One region of the Peribacillus sp. QJM3NY_7 genome, then DNA from elsewhere that is predicted to be linked to it. Evidence: riboswitches for the same ligand, from Rfam matches in the RefSeq annotation. Region 1 holds a riboswitch; each other region holds the start of a gene.
The links. Region 1 has a riboswitch for S-adenosylmethionine ahead of AC0VX1_RS24790 (methionine ABC transporter ATP-binding protein). Riboswitches for the same ligand answer to the same signal wherever they lie in the genome.
Positions count from the first base shown of each region.

Region 2: it holds a riboswitch for S-adenosylmethionine, as region 1 does, so the genes downstream of both, AC0VX1_RS05430 (methionine biosynthesis PLP-dependent protein) here and AC0VX1_RS24790 (methionine ABC transporter ATP-binding protein) in region 1, are expected to answer to the same signal.
Region 3: it holds a riboswitch for S-adenosylmethionine, as region 1 does, so the genes downstream of both, AC0VX1_RS11210 (Na+/H+ antiporter NhaC family protein) here and AC0VX1_RS24790 (methionine ABC transporter ATP-binding protein) in region 1, are expected to answer to the same signal.

Region 1 covers NZ_CM149663.1:5,110,395-5,112,664, forward strand. The annotation lists gene AC0VX1_RS24790 (methionine ABC transporter ATP-binding protein) at 1-1,018, opposite strand, end outside; SAM riboswitch class I at 1,172-1,284, opposite strand; gene AC0VX1_RS24795 (O-acetylhomoserine aminocarboxypropyltransferase/cysteine synthase family protein) at 1,402-2,270, opposite strand, start outside.
Region 2 covers NZ_CM149663.1:1,146,924-1,149,193, forward strand. The annotation lists gene metC (cystathionine beta-lyase) at 1-251, opposite strand, end outside; gene AC0VX1_RS05430 (methionine biosynthesis PLP-dependent protein) at 248-1,360, opposite strand; SAM riboswitch class I at 1,447-1,560, opposite strand; gene fumC (class II fumarate hydratase) at 1,887-2,270, shown strand, end outside.
Region 3 covers NZ_CM149663.1:2,349,099-2,351,368, forward strand. The annotation lists gene AC0VX1_RS11205 (SOS response-associated peptidase) at 1-325, shown strand, start outside; SAM riboswitch class I at 659-766, shown strand; gene AC0VX1_RS11210 (Na+/H+ antiporter NhaC family protein) at 957-2,270, shown strand, end outside.

The DNA of each region.
Region 1 (2,270 bases):
CCTCCACGCCTACCTGCTGTGCTCTAATGAATTCGATTGCGCGGAGCATTTCATCCTCTTTGCCATCTAGATGGATAAACAATGTTCCATATGAACCGCTTCTTGTTTGGGATATCTTACCTTGAACGATATTGACATCCAACTCGAAGTTACGTACAAGCTTGGTGATCAATGGGCTTTCTGCATGATCACCTACAAAGGTCAATTGAATCACTTTGCCGGCTGGGTAGCGTTCGAGCAAATGGTCCATCGTTTCTTTCGTTTCTTCCGGTTCCGTTACCTGTTGCACGAAACGCTTCGTCATTTGTTCTTTAGGATTCTTGAAGACATCCAGGACAGGACCCTGTTCAACAACCTGCCCGCTTTCCATCACGGCGACGCGATGGCAGATTTTACGTATTACATGCATTTCATGCGTAATCAAGACGATCGTCAATCCCAAACGCTGATTGATGTCAACAAGCAATTCGAGTATGGAGTCGGTAGTCTGCGGATCCAATGCAGAAGTCGCTTCATCACACAGCAGCACTTTAGGGTCATTTGCAAGAGCCCTGGCTATTCCCACCCTTTGCTTTTGCCCTCCGCTTAATTGCGAAGGATAGGCCTTTTCCCTGCCTTCAAGTCCGACTAACTTGATCAATTCGTTCACACGCTTGGTGCGTTCAGGTTTAGAAATACCTGCAATTTCCAACGGGAAAGATATATTCTCCTGAACGGTCCTTGACCATAATAGATTGAAATGCTGGAAAATCATGCTGATTTCTTGACGGGCCTTACGGAGCTGAGCCCCTTTAATTTTTGAAATTTCCTTTTCAGCCACCACAACGGATCCCTCTGTCGGTGTTTCCAATCCATTGAGCATTCTGATCAAAGTACTTTTCCCCGCTCCACTGTAACCGATGATCCCGAAAATCTCGCCTTTATTTATTTCAACATTCACATTATTTACAGCCTTGATCGTCTCACTGTTTCCTTTTCCTGTTCGGAACAGCTTACTGACTTTCGTCAAAGTAATCATTAACCCTCACCTCTTTTATCCAATAAAACCTATGAACTTAGTTGATTTCTCTACATTATTAGTCTGTTTCTCCTATCATGTAAATGTTTTCCCAATTAAAATAGAAAAAACCTTTCTGCATGAGCAGAAAGGCAGGTGAAGAAACAGGCCTTCCTCTCATCTTCCAAAGTGATTAAACTTTGTGTGAATTGGCACCTTTCCAAGGAAATCTCCTTGTCGGTTGCCGGGTTTCATCGGGCACATCCCTCCACCTCTCTTGATAAGAGCTAATATATAGAATATTTGTACATCATTAAGTTCTTTAGTATGGAGAAATTTTAACATAGATAAAAAAGGAGCGCAATGTATATTATTTCTAGTACAAGAATGAACAGGAACTTTGCTTAAAGCGTTTTGGAAGTCAAGGAGACGATGTTCGTCGCCTTTTCAATTGCCTGCTCCAAATCTTCTATTAAGTCGTCTACATTTTCAATCCCAATCGATAAACGGACTTGATCGGCACTTACACCCGCTTTCGCAAGACCCGCCTCATTCAATTGTTGATGGGTCGTACTTGCTGGGTGGATGATCAAGCTCTTCGCATCCCCTACATTCGCCACATGGGACCATAATTCCACCGAATTGATAAGTTTTGCCCCAGCTTCGCGATTACCTTGAATCCCAAATGTGACGACAGATCCAGCTCCCTTTGGCAAATATTTATCCGCAAGGGCTTTATCGGGATGTTCCTCATCACCAGGATGTGAAACCCAGGTCACGGCAGGATGGTTTTTTAAATATTGAATGACAGACTTGGTGTTTGATAGATGCTCTTTCATTCTTACATGCAGCGTTTCAAGTCCAAGCGTAAACTGGAATGCACTTTGGGCACTTAGCGCAGGGCCCAAATCACGGAGTAACTGGACCCGGGCTTTCGTTATGAATGCGGCAGGGCCAACTGCCTCGGCGTATACCAGACCGTCGTAACTTGGGTCAGGCTCCGTGAAGCCAGGATAGTTCGGCGAGTTCCAATCGAATTTCCCTCCATCCACGATGACACCGCCTAGCGTCGTTCCATTTCCAAGAAGCCATTTTGTAGCGGAATGGATGACAATATCCGCTCCAAAATCAATTGGTCTGCAAAGATATGGTGTCGCGAAGGTATTATCAATGATTAAAGGTATGCCGGCTTCGTGGGCGATTTCCGCTACCGCTTCAATATCGAGCACCCTCAAACTTGGATTTCCGATCGTTTCAGCAAAAATGGCTTTAG
Region 2 (2,270 bases), 1.6 Mb from region 1:
GAAATGGCAGCCATACCTGATGAAAAGGCAAAGCCGTGAGTGCCTTCCTCAAGTTCGGCAATGATGTCTTCAAGTGCCTCGCGGGTTGGGTTCCCGCTTCTGCTGTAGTCATATTTGCCGAATTGATCGATATCGGATTGATGGAAAGTCGATGCATGCTGGATGGGGACGCTCACACCGCCCGTTGCCGGATCGAATTTATGTTGATTATGAAGTAATTTTGTTTCAAAGCTAAAATCATGATCTGTCATCGTAGTGCCTCCCTTTTTACATGTGCGAATGCTTGCTGCAAGTCACCAATCAAATCGTCGCTATCCTCGATGCCAACGGAGAAGCGGAGCAGTCGATTACAAACACCGTTTGCCGTTCTGACCTCAAGCGGTATATCGGCATGTGTTTGTGTGGCAGGATAGGTGATGAAGCTTTCAACCCCTCCCAGGCTTTCTGCAAAGGAAATTAATGAGAGCGATTGTAAAAATGGGTTGACCGCCGCTTCATCAATGATGCGGAAAGAAATCATGCCGCCTCGGCCTGGATACAATACGTCCGTAATACAATCATGCTCCGATAAGTAATCTACAAGTATCTTGGCATTCTTTTCATGACGCTCCATCCGCAATGCTAGGGTTTTCATTCCGCGCATCAACAGCCATGAATCAAATGGGCTCAAGACAGCTCCAGTGCCATTATGATGGAAGGCAAGTGCATCACATAATTCAGCGCCGCTAGCAACGATCAGTCCGGCGAGCACATCATTATGACCACCGAGATACTTGGTTGCACTGTGGATCACAATATCAGCTCCAAGTAAGATGGGTTGTTGAATAAGAGGCGTGTAAAAAGTGTTATCAACGATTAGCAATAAATTATATCGTTTAGCCAATGCGGCAACGGCGCTAATATCCGTTTGCTGCATAAGAGGGTTAGTGGGAGTTTCGATGAAGATGGCTTTCGTGTGAGGAGTGATGGCTTTTTCGATATCCTCCAAACAACAAGTGTTTACATAGTCACACTGCAATCCCCATTTTTTAAAACCTTGTTCTAACAGCCGATATGTACCGCCATAAAGATCTTCACTGACAATCCACGCATCCCCGGATTTAAAAAGGGCGAGTATAGTGGAGATGGCGGCCATTCCTGAACTGCAGGCATAGCCTTGGTCTCCTTTTTCCAGATCGGCGATGGATCGCTCCAATAGCTGGCGGGTAGGGTTACCTGTCCTTGTGTAGTCGAATCCCGTCGATTGACCGATTCCTTCGTGGCGAAAAGCTGTTGAAAAGTATACCGGCGGATTGACTGTTCCTGTCGCCGTTTCACTGCGATTTCCTAATTGAGCAAGATATGTTTCAGGTTTATACATGGTTTTCACTGCTCCTTTGAGTTAAATAAAATAAAAAAAAGTCTTCTTTAAGAAGAAGACTTTGATTAAGTAGGGACGAGTCATTCTTCTTATCTTCCAAGTTCATAAACTTGTGGAATTAGCACCTTTTCATTGGTTTGAAACAAATGAAGGTTGCTGAGGTGTCATCGGGCCATTCCCTCTACCTCTCTCGATAAGAGTTTAGATTATTCAATTTCTTTTGAATTTACTATATATACAAAACACTGTCAAGGACATTTTTGGGGTGATGATGTGTTGGTGTTCATGGCCAGGTCAATTGAAGCCTAGCGGTGCCTACACTTTATGTGTCAAAAAAGAATATCCAAATTTTCATCTAAATATGAATGGACTAGGATTTTTCAGATATATGGAAAGGGTCAGCGGGATATTTTTGCTTTAAAATAATAAAGTTTGTACAATGTATGGAGAGAAAGAATAATCCGACATTATTCATTTCATATGCAAAAATTCTTCAATGAATAGTGCAAACTTAGGAGGAGAACACATGGAATACAGAATCGAACGTGATACGATGGGTGAAGTGAAAGTTCCTGCTGATAAATATTGGGGAGCACAAACTGAGAGAAGCCGTAACAATTTCAAAATCGGTAACGAAAAAATGCCGATTGAATTGGTTCGTGCATTTGCATACGTTAAACAAGCTGCTGCAAAGGTGAACTATGATCTTGGCGATCTTTCCGAAGTTAAAAAGAACGCCATCGTCAAGATTTGCGACGAAATCCTTGAAGGTACGCTTGATGAACATTTCCCGCTTGTAGTTTGGCAAACGGGAAGCGGTACGCAAAGTAATATGAATGTGAATGAAGTGGTCGCTAACAAAGGGAATGAATGGTTAAAAGAAAATGGTGAATCGGAAATCCTTCACCCG
Region 3 (2,270 bases), 2.8 Mb from region 1:
GCGGATAAAACTGAAGAATCATGCTCCATTTGGAATGGCCGGTCTCTGGGAATCCTGGAAATCTCCTGAAGGCATCAGCATCTATTCGTGCTCTGTTATAACAACTGTGCCAAATGAGCTAATGACCAGCATTCATGACCGCATGCCTGTCATCCTAAAACCAGAAGATGAAAAAGATTGGTTGAATCCTTCCATTAATGATCCTGCATATCTGCAACAGTATTTAAAATCATTCGATTCGGAACAGATGGAAGCATTTGAAGTATCGACTGATGTAAACTCGACTAAAAATAATACACCTAACCTAATCCAACAAGTTTGTTGAGAGTTCATTAGGCCTCTCAGAATGTAGACAACTCGGTGAAAATCGAGTTTGTCTACATTTTTTTATGGTTTTTACAATTTGACGTCGCCTCCAGGCACTCGCTTTTCCCCCAGGAGTCTCGCACACCCGCTCCAATCAACTTAGATCTCTTTATAAACAGTAAGGAGTGCATGTGAAACACTTTAAAAATTAACCCTTGCGAAAATAGACAAAATGCTGTACTGTTATATTTGCTTTTCAAAACGACTTTCGATGTCAGGAACTCAGGCAAGTTTCCAGCGTGGTACTTTTCTGGCAGGCATCGTAATTTTTAAATAATTATATAATGTAATCTTCTTATCAAGAGAGACGGAGGGACTGGCCCGAAGATGTCTCGGCAGCGGACTTAAATGGAGTGCTGTGCCAAATCCAGCAGGCTGATTTTCGCCTGAAAGATAAGGAGGGTGTTTTTTATAAATTAAAAGACCTCTTCTTGTTATTAAATAGAAGGGGTCTTTTTTTATGCCAGTTTTTTGCTACAGCTCCATGACTGGAAAATCAGGTAGGTTCAAATTGGAGTTATTTGCGAAAACTGTTAATAGAATAAGAGCTGTGACACATGTCGCGGGAATAATAAAAAGAGGTGTACATCATGAGTGCAAACAATAAAGGGAATCCATGGGCATTGATCCCATTTGTCGTATTTTTAATTTTATTTATTGGATCCGGAATCATCACTAAAGATTTTTATTCATTTCCGGTGATTGTAGCGATTTCCATTGCATCGGCAGCTGCATTGGCGATGAATCGGAAAGAGACATTCAATGAAAAGGTTGATATCTTCTGTAAAGGTGCCGGGGACGCCAATATTATGTTAATGGTTATCATTTTCCTTTTGGCCGGCGCTTTTGCCGAAGTTGCCAATGGCATGGGGGCAGTTGAATCAACCGTGAATCTTGCCTTAGCTGTTTTCCCCCAAAATCTATTAATGGTGGGGATTTTCATCATCGCTTGTTTTATTTCTCTATCCATGGGGACAAGCATGGGAACGATCGTAGCCCTGGCACCTATCGGGGTAGGGATTAGTGAACAAACTGATATTTCACTTGCCCTTTCAATGGCAGCCGTTATTGGTGGTGCGATGTTTGGGGATAACCTTTCATTCATTTCAGATACGACAATCGCTGCTGTCCGAACTCAGGGAACGAAAATGAAGGATAAGTTTAAAGTGAATTTTTTCATCGTTTTACCTGCAGCCATCATCACATGTGCCATCCTAGGAATTTTAACGATGGGTGAACAGGCTGACATTTCCCAACAGTCTTATGATTGGGTGAAGATTCTTCCGTATCTTTGCGTATTGGTCACTGCATTGGCAGGAGTCAATGTGTTCTTGGTCCTTTCCATCGGAATCGTATTTGCCGGAATCATCGGCTTGGCTGATGGTAGTTATCAACCGTTGGGTGTCATTCAAAAAGTTGGAGAAGGAATGGCGGGAATGTATGAAATCTCCTTCCTTGCCATTTTAATTGCAGGTATGGTAGCCGTAATCAAACATAATGGTGGCATCGATTATCTACTCCACCTAGTGACACGAAATAGCAAATCGAAAAAAGGGGCGGAATTCAGCATTGCGGGGCTTGTTGGTTTAACGAACCTTTCAACGGCAAATAACACGATTTCGATTATCATTGCCGGGCCACTTGCCAAAAATATTTCTGAAAAGTATGGGATTGATCCGCGGAAATCGGCGAGCGTCCTTGACATTTTTGCATGTTGTATCCAAGGGTTGATCCCATATGGAGCACAACTGCTTGTTGCAGCAGGGGTAGCAAAAATTTCTCCGTTAAGCATCTTGCCGTATTCATATTACCCAATCCTGATTGGACTTTGTGGCGTCATTGCCATCCTGATTGGTTTTCCACGGTTTCAGCCGGGAAATGATGAAATGAAGAAACGTACCTCT